One region of the Mesorhizobium sp. Primo-A genome, then DNA from elsewhere that is predicted to be linked to it. Evidence: predicted binding sites of a transcription regulator. Region 1 holds the regulator's gene; each other region holds the start of a gene.

Region 1 (5,823 bases):
GGAACGCAGGATGATGAAGTCATCGAGATCCTTGTTAGGAAAGCGCACGTCGCCCTGGACCCGGTCATGGACGACGGTCTCGCCTTCGGTCGGCGCCTTGATGCGGATGGCGCCCTTGGCACCTGCGGGTGCCTCTGAGGGGTCGCGGTCGCGCCAGCGGCCATCGTAGCGGGGTGGCAGCCCCTTGGCTCTGGCGGCCTCGCGCATGGCCTCCAGTTCGGCTGGCGTGGCGTAGCAATAATAGGCCTTGCCGATGCGCACGAGCTCCTCGGCCACCTCGCGGTGGCGGGGCGCACGCTCGAACTGCGACACCGGCTCGCCGTCCCAGCTCAGGCCAAGCCAGGAAAGCCCGTCGAGGATGGCAGCCGTCGCGGCTTCATTGGAGCGTTCGCGATCGGTGTCCTCGATGCGCAGCAGCATCGTGCCGCCGGTGTGCTTTGCATACAGCCAGTTGAACAGCGCCGTGCGCGCGCCGCCTATGTGCAAATAGCCGGTGGGCGAGGGGGCAAAACGGGTGACGACCTTGTCGGACATGGAACTCTCGGAAACCATCTGAAGCGGGGTGCGGTCGCGCGGACTTTCGCGCTTTGCGCGTTCATGTAGCATAGGGTGTCGAGGGCGCAAGGGGCAGACCCGATGGCTGGACGAGGCTGGGGCTCGGATCAGGGCGAGGACGCTGCCATTGGCGTCAGCGAACGGTCCCTGTTTGCGCCTCTGCCAGCCTCATTGCCGCCGCCGTCGCCCCTCGTGCCGGATTCCGGCAAGCTGCCCTTGCAAACGGGTATCGCCGCCTCTGTTCCTGTTGCCGGAACCGGCAGGATCGTGCGCGTGCGCCGGCAGATCGGCCTGATATCACTGCCACGCCTGCGCCACAGCGTGAACATGGCGGCGAGCCTGGAACTCGACCGGGGCGTGGCCTTCCTGCTGGTACCGGTCTGCCTTGCGATCGGAGCGATCGGCTATTTTTCGCTGACGGCTGAACCCGACTTTGCGAGACCTGTCGCGGTTGTCATCCTGACGGGGATCTGTGCGCTGGTCTCGCGCTCATGGCCAAAGACCCATCTGTGTTTCATGGCGGCACTTTTGTGCGCCCTAGGGCTGCTTGCTGCCAAGGTCGAGACGTGGCGTGCGGGCACACAAATGTTGGGCTCGGAAATCTCGACGCAGGTGACCGGCCGCGTCGTCTCGCTCGACCGTATGGAAACTGGCCGTATCCGGCTGACCATCGACGTAACATCGACCGCAAGACCGAAACTGCGCTATGCGCCGGAACGGGTACGGCTTTCGGCACGCAAGATCCCGGCTGACGTGACCGCAGGCTCTCTCATCACTGGATATGCCAAGCTTTTGCCGCCGACCGGGCCGGTGCGACCGGACAGCTATGATTTCTCCTTCGACAGCTATTTTGCCGGCATTGGCGGCAGCGGGTTCTTTCTCGGCAATCCCAAGCTTGTCGTCAGCGATGATGGCGACATGCCGCTGTCGGCCCGAATTTCCTCCAGCGTGGAAAATGCCCGTGAAGGCATCGCCGACCATATCAGGGCGAGCGTCGGCGGCGCCGAAGGCGAGATCGCCGCGGCGCTGATCGTCGGCGTGCGCGCCGGCATTCCCGACGACATCAATGAGGCGATGCGACGTACCGGCATCTACCACATCATCTCCATTTCGGGACTGCATATGGCTCTGGTCGCCGGCACCATCATGGGGTTGCTGCGCGGCGCCTTCGCCTTGTTTCCCGATTTTTCCGCGCGTCGCCCGGTCAAGAAGTATGCCGCTGCCGCCGCACTGTTCTCGATCGCAGCCTACCTCGTCATCTCAGGTATCGTCGTCGCCGCCGAACGCAGCTTCATCATGCTGGCAGTGATGCTGATTGCAGTTCTGTTCGATCGAGCAGCACTCACCATGCGCAATCTGGCGATCTCGGCGATCGCCGTCATCGTGGTGTCGCCGCATGAGGTGGTCGGCCCGAGTTTTCAGATGTCGTTCGCCGCGACCGCGGCTCTGGTCGGCGCCTATGCCGGCTGGGCGGATCACCGCGCGGGAAAAGCAAGAACGCCGCCGCCGAAGCGATCCTTGCCCGGGTTCCTGACACGAAAATTCCTGCTGGCGGCAATCGGTCTGGCCATGACCTCGATCATCGCCGGCAGCGCCACGACGCTGTTTGCCATCTGGCATTTTCAGCGTGTGTCGCCGCTCAGCCTGTTCGCCAATCTCGCGGTTATGCCGATCGTCACCGTCGTCATGTTCCTGGCCGTCGCCAGCGCGCTGCTGATGCCTTTCGGATTGGATTGGCCAGGTCTCTACCTGATGGGCAAGGGCCTGACGATGATGATCGCCATATCGGGCTGGATCTCCGAGCGTTCGCCTGTCGATGGGGTCGGGCTGATTTCGCAACAGTCGGTCCTGCTGGTGGCCATTGCCCTGGTCATCGCGACGATGGCGACGACATGGCTGCGGCTCGCGGCTCTGCCATTCGCGTTGGCAGGCTTGCTGACCGTCTCGGATACGCGCACGCCCGATGTGCTGATCTCGGAAGACGCCCGGCTGGTGGCGTTGCCGATCGGTGGCGGTGAGCTTGCCGTCAGCCGGCAACGGCCGAACGAATTCACCGTCGACAACTGGAAACGCGCGCTGACATCGGAAACCATCGTCGTTCCGGAAGTGTTCGACAACAGCGATGGGCAATTCGACGTCGCGGATGCCGTTGAGCTACCGCCGGGATCGCCGTTCTATTGCTCCTCAGGCGTTTGCGTGGCCAGGCACATGTCCGGTGCGATCATTGCCTATGTCGAGGACCGCAAGGACACCTGGAAAGCCTGCGGCTTCGCCGAACTGATCGTCGTCAACGACGCCACCGCCTATGACGCCTGTCACAACCCGCTGGTTCTCGTCATCACCAAGCGGCAACTGGCTCGCAAAGGCAGTGCCGCGGTCTTCTTCGATCGCCAATCGGCGACCACGCCGGCGACGATCAGCTTCGCGGTGGACAGCCCATATCGGCCCTGGCACACGCAACGCAGATACTCTCGCGAGGCGAGGGGGCTGGCACCCTTCAAGAAACCCGAGAAGCCAGTGGTCAACCCACAGCCGTCTCAGTAGCGACGGATCAGGCCGACGAGCTTGCCTTGCACCTTGACCCTGTCCGGCCCGAAAATCCGTGTCTCATAGGCTGGATTGGCGGCTTCGAGGGCAATCGAGGCGCCCTTGCGGCGGAACCGCTTCAGCGTCGCTTCCTCTTCATCGACCAGCGCCACGATGATCTCGCCGGGGCTGGCCGTGTCGGCGTTACGGATGATAACGGTGTCGCCGTCGAAGATGCCGGCCTCGATCATCGAATCGCCCTTGACCTCCAGCGCATAGTGCGCGCCGCCCATGATCATGTCCGGCGGCACCGAAATCGAATGCGTCTGATGCTGGATGGCATCGATCGGCACGCCGGCGGCGATGCGACCCATGACCGGGATCGAAACGGCAGAGACCGCATCGTCGTCATTGCCGGGCGAAGGCATCCGCGAAGGCGCCGGCTTGATCTGCCGGCCAAGAGCACCACCCTGACCAAGACTGCCCTGGATGACGCTTGGCGAAAACTTCTTTGCCGCATTGAGGCCTGGCGCGATGGAGTCCGGCAGCCGCAGCACTTCCAGCGCGCGGGCCCGATTGGGCAGCCGGCGGATAAAGCCGCGCTCCTCAAGGGCCGTGATCAGCCGATGAATCCCGGATTTGGAGGCAAGGTCGAGCGCCTCCTTCATCTCGTCGAAGGATGGCGGAATGCCGCTCTCCTTCAGGCGTTCATGGATGAACATCAGCAGTTCATGTTGCTTGCGTGTCAGCATGGCGGCCCCCAGGTTCCCTGAAACCAGAATCGAAAAACAAACCCAGAACAAACACTATCTGTTCCAGTTGTGTTCTGCAACCGTTTAAAGTTTAATGAATTTGTTAAGGCTGCTGAAATTATTTGGCGCTTGCCAGCGGGTTACGATCGACGGGCGCCACCTTCGGCAATGCGCCTGCTCACATTGAAATTGTTATGGTTAATGACCTGTGGCTTATCCCCTACCAAAGCTTGGCATTATCTGTCGATCGACCTCGACAAGGGGCGATTGCAACCTTCGGGACGTTCGTTGGCCGTGAACGAAACGGAGCCAAAACGCCAACGTCAGTTGGGCATTTTGGCTGGAAATTCAGCTCTCCGTCATTTGCCAGGCAGTGAGGGCAGCGACGGCGGATCGCCGGGATCGGTGCGTCAGGTAACGGCTTCCTTGACGGCGAAACGCTGGTCCTTCCATGCTCCCGTGCGCAGAATGTCTTCCAGAACCTCAACCGCCAGCCACACATCCTTGTAGCTGACATAGAGCGGCGTGAAGCCGAAACGGATGGTCGACGGTGCGCGGAAGTCACCGATCACCCCGCGCTCGATCAGCGCCCGCATGATTTGATAGCCGTGGTCGTGAAGGAACGACACCTGGCTGCCGCGCCTGGTCGCGTCGCGGGTGGTCTCCAGCGTGAGACCGTAGGCGCCGCACTTGGCTTCGACGAGCTGGATGAACAGTTCTGTCTGCGCGACGCTCTTCTTTCGCAATGCCGCCATGTCGACGTCGCTCCAGATGGCAAGCGCGCCTTTGAGCGCCCGCATCGACAGGACCGGTTGCGTACCGCACAGAAAACGGCGGATGCCGGTGCCGGCAACATAACCCCGTTCGAAGGCAAAGGGCCGCGCATGGCCCCACCAGCCGCTGAGCGGCTGGCTGATATCGCCGTGGTGGCGCTGCGCGGCATAGATGAAGGCCGGCGCGCCCGGACCGCCGTTGAGGTACTTGTACGTGCAGCCGACAGCGAAATCGGCATTTGCCTGATCGAGCTCGACGGGCAGGGCGCCGGCGGTGTGGCAGAGATCCCAGACGATCAGCGCTCCGGCCGTATGAGCCCTGCGCGTCAGCGCCGCCATGTCGCGCAGTTCACCCGATTTGTAATTGACGTGGTTGACCAGCACCACCGCGACGTTTTCGTCGATCAGATCTTCGATGGTCGGCGCGTCGACGCCCGCGAGGCGCAGCAGGACGCCATCCCGGGTCGAGGCCACGCCTTCGGCGATGTACAGGTCGGTGGGAAAACTGTCACCTTCGGCGACGATGGCTGACCGGCCGGGCCGCATCTCCATCGCTGCGTGCAGCACCTTGTAGATGTTGGTCGATGTCGTGTCGCAGACAACGGTCTGGCCGGCCGCGGCTCCTATCAGGCGTCCGAGTTGGTCGCCGAGTTCGATCGGCATCTCGAACCATCCGGCCGTGTTCCAGGCTCGGATAAGATCTCGGGCCCATTCCTGCGTCGCCGCCTGCTGCAGCTCGCCGAAAACGGCATGAGATGCTGCCCCCAGTGAATTGCCGTCGAGATAGATCACCCCCTCCGGCAGAATGAAACGGTCGCGCATGGCCCGCAGCGGATCCGTGGCATCCATCGCTTCGACTGCGGCGAGATCAGGAATTCCACTCATGGTCAGTCCCCGGTTGTTCGCGAAGGGGTTTCCGCCACAGAGCGTCCCTTCGGTGAGCCTGTTCTCATTTCGATGATGTCAGAGCCGGGTGCGGACCGTCCACAGCTCCGGAAACAGCACGACCTCGAGCATTTTCTTCAGATACGAAGCGCCCGACGTGCCGCCGGTGCCGCGCTTCAGACCGATGATGCGCTCCACCGTGGTGACGTGGTTGAAGCGCCAGCGGCGGAAATAATCCTCGAAGTCGACCAGCTTCTCGGCCAGTTCGTAGAACATCCAGTAGCGCTGCGGATCGCGGTAGATAGTCTGCCAGGCGACCAGGACCTCTTCAT
Region 2 (5,823 bases), on a different contig from region 1:
CCTATCTGGCGCATGAGAGCCGCTGGGACGAGACGTATTTCCGCAAGATCGGCCTCGGCGCGCTGGCCGACGAGGCATTCGCGCGCATCGGCACCGAGATCGTGCCGGCCGGTGCCGCACTCGGCGGCGGATTGACCGCGCAGGCAGCAGCAGACCTTGGTCTCAACCCCGGCACCGCGGTGGCGGCCGGACTGATCGACGCGCATGCCGGGGGCGTCGGCACGGTCGGCGCGCGCGGCGATTTCGGCAGCGTGCTGTCGCGCATGGCCTATGTTTTCGGCACCTCGGCCTGCACCATGTCGTCGACCGCCGAGCCGGCCTTCGTCGACGGTGTCTGGGGTCCGTATTTCTCGGCCATGGTGCCGGGCCTGTGGCTGAACGAGGGCGGCCAGTCGGCAGCTGGTGCTGCGATTGATCATCTGGTGCGCATGCATCCTGCAGCCGGCGAAGCGACCGCCAAAGCGCAAGCCGAGGGGCTCAGTCTCAGCGCCTGGCTGTCGCTGCAGGCGCAAAGCCGCAATGGAGCCGCGGCCACGCCGGCCCTGGTCGGCGGCATCCATGTCGTGCCGGAGTTCCTCGGCAACCGCGCGCCCTTCGCCGACCCGGACGCGCGCGCGCTGATCGCCGGGCTCGATCTCGACACCAGCCTCGACAGCCTGGTCGGGCTCTATGTCGCCGGGGTCTGCGGGCTGGGCTACGGCGCGCGCCAGATCGTGCAGGCCGAACATCAGAAAGGCATTGCCGTCGACACCATCGTGGTCAGTGGCGGCGCCGGCCAAAGCCCGCTGGTGCGCCAACTGCTGGCCGACACCACAGGCATGGTGGTGGTGGCCTCGACCTCGCCGGAACCGGTGCTGCTCGGCTCGGCGATGCTGGGCGCGGTCGCCGCCGGTGCCTACAAGGATGTGGCGGCGGCGATGGCCGGCATGTCGGAACTCGGCGAGGTCTATCATCCCGACGCTACGCTGGCCGGCTGGCATGCCAAACGCTTCGCGGCGTTCGAATTGCTGCAGCAGGCGGGCAAGGCCATCCGAGGCTGAAGCGCGCGGCTTCTGTCCGGCTTTGTCAGGAGCGTAGCGAACACCGCTTGGCGGTTTAGCCGGAAGCTGGCAGCTTTGTTCTGTCGTGGACCCTCCAGCAGCACGCGACGAGGGCAGGGCGACAGGACCAGGAGGCCCTAATGGTGGACGAAGCTAAACCGCCGCTACCATTCGCATCGGATGAGGTGCCGTGGACGGAATGGTCCGATGTGCCACGCTTCGGCCTGCGCTACCGGCATTTGTCGCTGGCTGCCCTTGGCGAAAAACACCGTGTCGGCGTGGCAATCGAGGAGCTTCCGGCTGGCAAGCAGTCCTCGCCGGCGCATTACCATATTTTCGAGGAAGAGCATGTCTTCATCCTCGAAGGGGCGCTTACCGCGTATGTCGGCGACGCGGCCTATGCCATGAAGTCCGGCGACTACATCTGCTTTCCCGCCGGTGCCGCGGCGGGGCATTGCCTGATCAATACCAGCGACGCACTGTGCCGCTATGTCATCGTCGGCGAGCGCAACCCGAATGAAGTGGTCGTCTACACCGCCTCCAACAAGGTGCTGGTACGCGCCCTGGGCCGCCGCGCGATCTTCGATCTCGCAGCCATCCGAACTTACTGGGACGGCGAGAACACCGGCCTTACCGCCGGCGATCCGCTGCCGTCGGATGTGACGGCCGGTGTCACCAAACCCCCGGCCGCGCCGATCCCGCCGATCGCCAGCGATGCTGTCGAATGGAAGGTCGAAGGCGAAGGCCCGCGGTTCGGCGGCCGGTCCAGGCACCTGACTTATGCCGCGCTGGGACGCTCCGACTATCATGTCGGCATGCTGATCGAAGCGCCGGCGCCCGGCATGCGCCTGGCGCCCCGGCACTATCACATGCTGGAAGAGGAGCATGCGCTGATCCTGGAAGGGGAGGTGACGCTGCTGCTTGGCGAGGAGCGCCACGAAATGAAAGCCGGCGACTATGTCTGCTTTCCGGCCGGCCTGGCGGTCGGGCATTCCTTCCTCAACAGCGGCACGGGGCCGTGCCGCTACCTGATGATCGGCGAGAAAAATCCCAACGAGGTCTGCGTCTATCCAGATTCCAACAAGATGGCGGTCGACGCCTTGCGCCGGCGCGACGGCATTTTCGACATGGGAGCGGTGAGGCGGTACTGGGACGGCGAAGAGATGGAGTAGCCCCCGGCTTCACAGCTCCTTCTCCGCCAACTCCCTGAATTCGTCGGGAACCGAGCGCGCCGCCTCCAGCGCCACCGTGCCGTAGCCGACCGCCTGTTTGCCAAAGCGCTCGCGGATCTTGTCGATGGCGCGGTCGGCGTCGAAGCGTGCTAGGCCCTTCTTCGTGCCGGGCCGGCGCCTCTCGTCGGCGAGGCCAAGCGGCAGGTCGAGCTGTAACTCGAAGCTTTCCTCAAGATGCGAGACCGAGATCGCCAGCAGCGAGATCGTTTTCTCCTGTGGATTGTCGGCAAGCAGGCCGCGCACCAGATCGCCGGCGATCTCGGCCAGCATCGCGGTCGCCGAGATCGGCTGGTCAAGCGTGATCGAACGGGTGACGGCGCGGAGATCGGCAAAGCGCACGCGTACCGTCACCGTGCGGCCGGGCCTTGCCTTGGCGCGCAGCCGGCTGGCGACGCGGTCGGCCAGATGCAGCAGTGTCGGCACGATGACCCGTGCCATAGCCGGCTTCTGGCCAAGCGCCGATTGGGCGCCGGCCGAATGCGCGCGGCGCTTCGTCTCCAGCTTTCGCGGGTCGCGGTTCCAGGACAGGGCGGCGAGCTTTTCGCCGGCGGCGGGACCGAGCAGGCGCGTCAGCGCGCCGCCATGCGTCCTGGCCAGTTGACCGATGGTCTCGACGCCGATCTCGGCCAGCCGCGCCCTGGTCGCCGGGCCGACGCCCCACATCAGTCCGACCGGCAGATCATGCAGGAAGGCGAGTTCGGTGCCGGGTTCGACGACCACCAGCCCGTCGGGTTTGGCGACCTGCGAGGCGATCTTGGCCAGATGCTTGGTGCGCGCCACGCCGATCGAGATCGGCAGGCCGAGTTCGGCCCGTACGCGGCGGCGGATGGTTGTCGCGATCTCCTGCGGCGAGCCGAACAGATGCGTGCAGCCGGCGACGTCGGCAAACGCCTCGTCGATGGAAATGCGCTCGACCACAGGCGTAAAATCGTCGAGCACCTTGATCGCCGCATCGCCCAGCCGCTGGTAATGGCTGAAATTGCCGCCGACGAAGATCAAATGCGGGCAGAGTTCGCGCGCCTTGCGCCCCGGCATGCCGCCACGCACGCCGAAGGCGCGCGCCTCATAGGAAGCGGCGAGCACGACGCCGCCGCCCACCGCGATCGGCTTGCCGCGCAGCGGCGGATCGAGCAACTGCTCGACAGAGGCGTAGAAAGCGTCGAGATCGGCATGCAGGATGGTGGCTGTCGTTTCCATCGACCGCACATCCGCAGTTGCTGATAGAATAGAACAAATAAAGAACAAAGATGGATGGTTGTCAAGCGAAGAGCGATTGGGTGCGGCAACAGCCATGCCGGTTCGGCTTGAACGCAACCGCCTAGACACTATGCTCCGTTCGCAGCGCCGCTTTCATCTTTTCCAGCGCTGCTTCGCCGCCTGCCGCCAACTGGTTGGCAATCCTGGCCAATCTCTCGTCGGCCTTGCGGTGCCTGCTGCCCCAGGCGCCGAGCGTCGCCAGCACCGGCAATAGGTCGATGCCTGCTTCGGTCAGCCGGTAGACCGTTCTCAAGCCATGCGTCGGGTCGTCGCTTCTGGTGAGGATGCCTTCGTCCTGAAGCGTTTGCAGTCGCTCGGCCAGCGTGCGCGAGGAGATGCCTTCGTCGGATTGCAGGAATTCGCGAAAGTGCTTTTTCCCGGCGAAGACCATGTCGCGGATGATGAGCAGCGTCCAGCGGTCGCCGATGAGTTCGAGCGACAGGTTGATCGGGCAGTCGGATTTTTCGCGCGTCGCCATCTATGGTTCCATTTCTAAATCACTTTACTATTGACATCGTTTTGGCCTTGCGTCAACAGTTCCAAATGTAAACTGTTTTGCGATAGCCGTGAGGAGAATGACGGTGAAAAAGCTGGTCCTGCAGATGCAGATGTCGGTCGACGGCTTTGTCGGCGCCACCGAGGACCATTCCTGGCAGCTCTGGGAGTGGGGTGACGAGAGCGCCTGGGACGATGAGCTGAAGCAGGACTTCAACGCTGTCTTCACAGGCGTCGATACCATCCTGCTCAGCCGCAAGATGGCGCAGGAGGGCTATCTCACCCATTGGGGCAATGCCGCCAAGAAGTTTCCGCACGATCCGTTCTACGCCTTTGCGCAACGCATCGTCGACGCCCGCAAGGTGGTGCTCAGTGATAAGCTCAAGCAATCGGCCGGGGAGCCGGCCTGGGAGCGCACGAGCGTGGCCAGCGGCGACCTGCCGCGCGAAGTCAATGCGCTGAAAGCGGGCGAGGGCGGCGACATGGCCGTGTTCGGCGGCGCCGGTTTCGCGTCGGCGCTGATTGCGGCCGGGCTGGTCGACGAGTTTCAGCTTTTCATCAACCCGGCGGTGCTGGGTGCGGGCCGCCGGATTTTTGATCAGGGCGGTTTTAGAAACCTGCGGCTGCTCGGCTCGAAGACCTATGACTGTGGCATGGTGGTCAGTCGCTATGCACCGGCGGGGTGAGGGGGACCTCCATCTTCTCCCTGCTCACTTCGCATCGTGAAAAATAATCCCGACCGTGTGGCGCATGCCTGAGCGCAGCCGGCTGACGCCATGACGCAGGTTGACGCGGTAATTGCCTTTGGTGCCCTGCACCGGCCGGTTGTGGACGGCAAAGACAACGGCGTCGCCCTGGCGCAGCGGCACCACCTCGACCCGGCTCTGCATGCGCGGCCGCTGCTCGGTCAGCGCGAACTCACCGCCGGTGAAATCCTGGCCCGGCTCGGAGAGCAGGATCGCCACCTGCAGCGGAAAGGCGAGGTCGCCATAGAGATCCTGGTGCAGGCAGTTGAAGTCGCCAGGCACATATTGCAGCAGCAGCGGCGTCGGCCGCGTCTGGCCGGCGGCATGACACTGATCGAGAAACGCGGCATGCGTCGCGGGATAACGCATAGCCTGCCCCATCCGCTCGTTCCACCGATTGGCGACCTCGGCCAGCCTGGGATAGAGCGCGCTGCGCAGGCCGCCGAGCAGGTCCGGCAAGGGATAGCGGAAATAGCGGTACTCACCCTTGCCGAAGCCGTGCCTGGCCATATGGATGTGGCTGCGGAAATGCTCTTCTTTGGGATAGAGGCCGGCGATCTCCCGGCATTCTTCGGGCGAGAGCAATTTCTCGATCACCGCGCAGCCGAAACCGTCGAGTTCGGCGGCAAGGGCGGGCCAGTCGTAACCCGCGACACGCGTCCGAGCAGCTTCAACCGCCGATGCGGCAACCCTGGCATGGGCATTCATATCGTAGCCTCCTTGTCGATCAGAGCGCGCTTGCGCTCGACGCCCCAGCGGTAGCCCGACAGCGTGCCGTCGGCGCGGACAACACGGTGGCAGGGAATGCCCAGCGCAATCGCGTTGGCCGCACAGGCCGTCGCCACGGCACGGGCGCCGTCCGGCTGGCCGAGGCGCTGGGCCAGCGCGGCGTAGGTGATGGTGGCGCCGCACGGGATGCCTCGGAGCGCCTCCCACACGCGCTGCTGGAATGGCGTGCCGCGGCGCAGGTCGAGCGGCAGGTCGAGGCCGACGCCAGGCATTTCGATGAAGCGCGCGATTGCCGCGAGATCGTCGCGCAAGGTGGCCCCGTCT
Region 3 (5,823 bases), on a different contig from region 1:
GATCGCCGAGGCGAAGGGATGCACAAGCTCCGGCCAGGTTGGATCGTAGAGCCAAAGGGCTGAGCCGCATTTCTTGCAGAAATTGCGCTCGCCGGTTGAGATTTCGCAATGCGGATGCTCGTCGTCCTCGATCTCCGCCCGAAAGACGCCGAGGCTGCGCTTGCCCCTGATGTTCAGTGTCTCGTTGTCGGCACCGAGATTGATGGCAAACCCGCCGCCGCCCTGCTGCTTGCGGCAGATCGAGCAGTAGCACAGCATGAATGGCGCCGGCGTGTGGCTCTCCACCTCGAAACGCACGGCATTGCAGCGACAGGACCCTTTCAGCAGAAGCGGCATGGCGGGAAAACTCCGATACCTCTCTCAACCTGTCAGCATGATTTTGGTTGCGGCGATGACAAGGCCAGATGCCGGTGACATGATCGCGGCATGGACAATGAACGCATCGCCGAACTGTTCGAGGGTCTCGGCCCTGTCAGCATCCGCAAACTGTTCGGCGGCAAGGGCATCTATTTCGACGGCGTCATCGTCGCCATCGTGTTGCGTGGCGAATTGATGCTGAAAGCCGACGAGCAAAGCGCGCCCGAGTTCGAGGCCGCCGGCTGCACGCAATGGACCTATACCGGCTCGCGCCACGGCAAGCTGGTCGCCATGCCCTACTGGAGCGTTCCCGACAGCGCTTTCGATGATCCCGAGGAGATGGCGGCCTGGGCACGCCGGGCGTATGAGGCGGGGCGGCGGGCGGGGAAGTGAATGCCAACCTTCTTGGCACAGCGGAGGGACAGCACCCCCCTCTGTCCCGCCGACCTTGGAGGCCGTGCCCTACAATGCCCTGGCTATCCTCGCCGCCAACCTTGCATTGTTTTCCACCAGCGCGATGTTGGTCTTCAGGCTCCTGCCGCCGGTCAGTTCGAGGATCTTTCCCAGCAGGAATGGCGTCACTGCCTTGCCGGTGACATGTTGTGCCTCGGCGGCCTTCTGCGCGGCGTCGATATAGCCCGCCATCTCCGCAGCCGGGATTTCCTGGTTTTCCGGCACAGGATTGGCAATCAGCATGCCGCCAGCAAGCCCAAGTGCTGCCCTCGTCTGGTAGAAATGCGCGATCTCTTCCGGCTCGTGCAAGGTCAGCGGCGCGCGGAACGGCGATTGCCTGGACCAGAAGGCCGGCATCGTCTCGCAGCCATGGCCGATCACCGGCACGCCGCGCGTCTCCAGCACTTCCAGCGTCTTTTCGATGTCGAGGATCGCCTTGGCGCCGGCCGAGACGACAATCACCGGGGTGCGCGCCAGCTCGTCGAGATCGGCGGAAATGTCAAAGCTCTTTTCGGCGCCCTTGTGCACGCCGCCGATGCCGCCGGTGGCAAACACTTTTATGCCGACCATATGCGCCGCGATCATCGTGGCGGCGACCGTGGTGCCGCCGGTGCGCCCTTGCGCCACGGCAAAACCGAGATCGGCGCGCGACAGCTTCATCGCGTCGCCCGTCATCGCCAGCGATTCGCGCTCGCCGTCCGAAAGCCCGATCTTGATGCGGCCGCCAACCACGGCGATCGTCGCCGGCACGGCGCCGCCATCGCTGATGATCTTTTCGACATCGGCCGCCATGGCGCCATTGTCGGGGTAGGGCATGCCATGGGTGATGATGGTGCTTTCCAGCACCACCACCGGCCGGCCGTCGGCCAGGGCCTGCGCCACCGGCGCGTGGATGTCGATGAAGGGGCGGGCGGTCTCAGGGGTCATCAAGGTCTCCTATCCGGAATGCGGCGCGTCCGTCGGACGCTCGGCAACATCGCGGCACTATGAATTCGCCGGTCTCATGCCATTTCCCTGGCATCCGGCACAAGAGCCAACGCTTCCGCGAAGCTCGCCGCGGTGAACTCCGGAACGGCGGCGGCGCTTTCGATGGCAAGCGTCGCCCCGGCAATGCCTTCGCGCAGAGCTGCCCGCAACGGCAGTCCGCGCAGCAAGGCAGCGACCGTTGCGCCTGCCAGCGCATCACCGGCGCCGGTGACGTCGGCGACCTTTCTTGGTGGCGGCGGCAGGATAGAGAAGGCGCCGGCTTCATCGAAGCCCAGCATGGGCCCGCCGCCTGCCGTCACCACGCCGCTGACGAGGCCGCTGCATCGCAACCCGTCGACGACCTCGCGCTCCGTGGCATTCGCGGCGACGCCGGCCAGCGCCATGGCCTCGCGCCGGTTCATGAAGACCAGCGAAAGCTCCTTCAGCACCGGTAGCAACCGCACCACCTTGGCCGGCGAAATGGCAATCGCGAAAACCGGCTTGCCCGCAGCGAGCGCGACCAGCCGTTCCAGCGCCGAAGAGGGCAGATTGGCGTCGCACAGGATCGCGTCGGCGGCGGCGATCACCTCCCGCACCTTGGAGCGCCTGATCTGCTTGGGAAACGCCAGGTCGTAGAGCGCCATGTCGGCAAAGCCGACGATCAACTCGCCCTCGCTGTCGATCAGTGCCGTGTAGCTCGGCGTCGTGCGGTCGAGGAAGACCGCCGACAGGTCGGTAATGCCTGCCCCGGCAATGGCTCGCGAAACGGTGTCGGCAGCGGGATCGCCGCCGCGAACCGACATCAGCGACGCGGAGACGCCGCGCCGCACGGCACTGCGCAAGGCGTTGAAGACGCCGCCGCCGACATCCTCGCGCATTGTGCCCGGATTGGAGGCGGCGGGCACGTAGGCGCCGGACACCTGGCCGCGCCGGTCGATATGGGCGCCGCCTACGGCCAGTATTTTCGCGGATTTCAGCATGCCGGCGATATGACCTTTGTTATTCCAGCCGCACAAGCGCTAGGCTGTGCGACCGAGCTTCGCATGCAAGGCGGCGATTCGGCAGGTCGAAACAACCGAGCCGTCTGGCCCAACGTGCGGTGCATTCCTGATCGAATCCTTGGACAAAAAAAGAACAAATCCGGATATTGCTTGTTTTTCAGATATTTGATCCCTCTTGCCAAATGAGAACAAAAAAGGTACAAATAGGCAGGGATTACGGATTGTCCGGCCTTCATTGACGACCAAGGGGTGATGTATCATGGCTCAGAATTCTTTGCGGCTGGTAGAGGACAAGGCAGTGGACAAATCAAAGGCTCTGGATGCGGCGCTGTCGCAGATCGAGCGGGCTTTCGGCAAGGGCTCGATCATGCGGCTCGGCGCCAACGAGCAGGTCGTCGAGATCGAAACGGTGCCGACCGGCTCGCTTGGCCTCGACATCGCGCTTGGCGTCGGTGGCCTGCCGCGCGGCCGCATCATCGAGATCTACGGGCCGGAAAGCTCGGGCAAGACGACGCTGGCCCTGCACACCGTGGCCGAAGCCCAGAAGAAGGGCGGCATCTGCGCTTTCGTCGATGCCGAGCACGCGCTTGACCCGGTCTATGCCCGCAAGCTTGGCGTCGATCTCGAAAACCTGCTGATTTCGCAGCCCGACACCGGTGAGCAGGCGCTGGAAATCTGCGACACGCTGGTGCGCTCCGGCGCCATCGACGTGCTGGTGGTCGATTCGGTCGCGGCGCTGACGCCACGTGCCGAAATCGAAGGCGAGATGGGTGATTCGCTGCCCGGCCTGCAGGCCCGCCTGATGAGCCAGGCGCTGCGCAAGCTGACCGCCTCGATCTCGCGCTCCAACACCATGGTCATCTTCATCAACCAGATCCGCATGAAGATCGGCGTCATGTTCGGTTCGCCCGAGACGACGACCGGCGGCAACGCGCTGAAATTCTACGCATCGGTGCGCCTCGACATCCGCCGCATCGGCTCGGTCAAGGACCGCGACGAAGTCGTCGGCAACCAGACCCGCGTCAAGGTGGTCAAGAACAAGCTGGCGCCGCCCTTCAAGGTGGTCGAGTTCGACATCATGTATGGTGAAGGCGTGTCCAAGACCGGCGAACTGGTCGATCTCGGCGTCAAGGCCGGCGTGGTCGAGAAGTCGGGCGCCTGGTTCTCCTACAATTCGCAGCGTCTCGGCCAAGGCCGCGAGAATGCCAAACTGTTCCTGCGCGACAATCCCGACACCGCACGCGAGATCGAGCTGGCGCTCCGACAGAATGCCGGGCTGATCGCCGAAAAGTTCCTTGAGAATGGCGGCTCCGAAGGTGGCGACGACGGGTTCGAGGAGGAATCCGGCGCGATGTGACAACTCGCGAGGTCGGCCGGAGTTCGGCCATAATCGCATTCTATTATCTCGGGCTTAAGTAATCGAGTTCCGCGTTAATGCGTTTTGAAACCGCCGGCCCAGTGCCGGCGGTTTTGCGTTTCGGCGGCGAAAACAGGCCGGTTCGAACGGCCGGCAAAGGCCGTGGATTGGACCAATTCCGTGTTTCTGGACAGGGTGAAGCGCGGCGGCTAAAAGGCCAAGTCCTAATCTTCTAAAACGCAGAGCCCATTTCCGCCGGTTTGCCGGCGGCCCTTCTGAAAAGGCAGCATTCATGAGTGGCGTGAACGAAATCCGGTCGACATTTCTCGACTACTTCCGCAAGGAGGGTCACGAGATCGTCGCGTCGAGTCCGCTGGTGCCGCGCAACGACCCGACGCTGATGTTCACCAACGCCGGAATGGTACAGTTCAAGAACGTCTTCACCGGCCTGGAGAAGCGGCCCTATTCGCGCGCCTCGACCGCCCAGAAGAGCGTTCGCGCCGGCGGCAAGCACAACGATCTCGACAATGTCGGCTACACCGCGCGTCATCTGACCTTCTTCGAGATGCTCGGCAACTTCTCCTTCGGCGACTATTTCAAGGAGCGCGCCATCGAGCTTGCCTGGAACCTGATCACCAGGGAATTCGGGCTGAGCAAGGACAAGCTGCTGGTCACCGTCTATCACACGGATGACGAGGCGGCCGGCTTCTGGAAGAAGATCGCCGGTTTTTCCGACGACCGCATCATTCGCATCGCGACCTCGGACAATTTCTGGGCGATGGGCGACACCGGACCCTGCGGGCCGTGCTCGGAGATCTTCATCGACCGCGGCGAGCACATCTGGGGCGGCCCTCCCGGCAGCCCGGAGGAGGACGGCGACCGTTTCCTGGAATTCTGGAACCTGGTGTTCATGCAGTATGAACAGGTGACGAAGGAGGAGCGCATCGACCTGCCGCGCCCCTCGATCGACACCGGCATGGGCCTGGAGCGCATGGCCTCCATCCTGCAAGGGGTGGAAAGCGTCTTCGAGACCGATCTGTTCCGTCACCTGATCGACGCGGCCTCGTCCGCGATCGGGCATGATCCCGACAAGGAGACGGTCGCCTCCTACCGAGTCATTGCCGATCATCTGCGCTCGTCCTCCTTCCTGGTCGCCGATGGCGTGCTGCCCTCGAACGAAGGCAGGGGCTACGTCCTGCGCCGCATCATGCGCCGCGCCATGCGCCATGCGCAGCTGCTCGGTGCCAACGAACCGCTGATGTGGAAGCTGGTGCCGGCGCTGGTGCGCGAAATGGGCCAGGCCTATCCGGAACTGCTGCGCGGCGAACAATTGATCACCGAGACGCTGAAGCTCGAGGAGACCAGGTTTCGCAAGACGCTGGTGCGCGGCCTCGGCCTGCTTTCCGAGGCGACCGAAACGCTGCATGCCGGCGACATGCTGGATGGCGAGACGGCCTTCAAGCTCTACGACACCTATGGCTTCCCGCTCGACCTGACGCAGGACGCACTGCGCCAGCGCAGCATCTCGGTCGATATTGCCGGCTTCACCAACGCGATGGAGCAGCAGAAGGCCGAGGCGCGCAAGCATTGGGCCGGGTCCGGCGACGCCGCCACCGAGACCATCTGGTTCTCGGTGCGCGAGAAGGCCGGCGCCACCGAGTTCCTCGGCTATGAGACTGAAGCTGCGGA

The links. Region 1 encodes LexA, which represses DNA repair genes until DNA is damaged. Its sites were predicted from a motif close to TGTTCNNNNTGTGTTCNG; they were not measured.
Region 2: the regulator LexA is predicted to act here: its motif matches at 3,499-3,516, upstream of dinB (DNA polymerase IV).
Region 3: the regulator LexA is predicted to act here: its motif matches at 2,962-2,979, upstream of recA (recombinase RecA).

The regions. Positions count from the first base shown of each region.
Region 1 is NZ_RZTG01000003.1:178,987-184,809, reverse strand. Features, by position in the region: gene gltX (glutamate--tRNA ligase) at 1-534, opposite strand, end outside; gene EOC83_RS06320 (ComEC/Rec2 family competence protein) at 637-3,099, shown strand; gene lexA (transcriptional repressor LexA) at 3,093-3,833, opposite strand; gene kynU (kynureninase) at 4,244-5,491, opposite strand; gene kynA (tryptophan 2,3-dioxygenase) at 5,570-5,823, opposite strand, start outside.
Region 2 is NZ_RZTG01000009.1:212,801-218,623, reverse strand. Features, by position in the region: gene EOC83_RS18450 (FGGY-family carbohydrate kinase) at 1-1,040, shown strand, start outside; gene EOC83_RS18445 (cupin domain-containing protein) at 1,181-2,212, shown strand; gene dinB (DNA polymerase IV) at 2,222-3,469, opposite strand; gene EOC83_RS18435 (helix-turn-helix domain-containing protein) at 3,591-4,007, opposite strand; gene EOC83_RS18430 (dihydrofolate reductase family protein) at 4,111-4,710, shown strand; gene EOC83_RS18425 (2OG-Fe(II) oxygenase) at 4,735-5,478, opposite strand; gene EOC83_RS18420 (methylated-DNA--[protein]-cysteine S-methyltransferase) at 5,475-5,823, opposite strand, start outside.
Region 3 is NZ_RZTG01000001.1:516,669-522,491, reverse strand. Features, by position in the region: gene EOC83_RS02540 (GFA family protein) at 1-336, opposite strand, end outside; gene EOC83_RS02535 (TfoX/Sxy family protein) at 427-750, shown strand; gene EOC83_RS02530 (pseudouridine-5'-phosphate glycosidase) at 820-1,737, opposite strand; gene EOC83_RS02525 (carbohydrate kinase family protein) at 1,812-2,756, opposite strand; gene recA (recombinase RecA) at 3,037-4,134, shown strand; gene alaS (alanine--tRNA ligase) at 4,427-5,823, shown strand, end outside.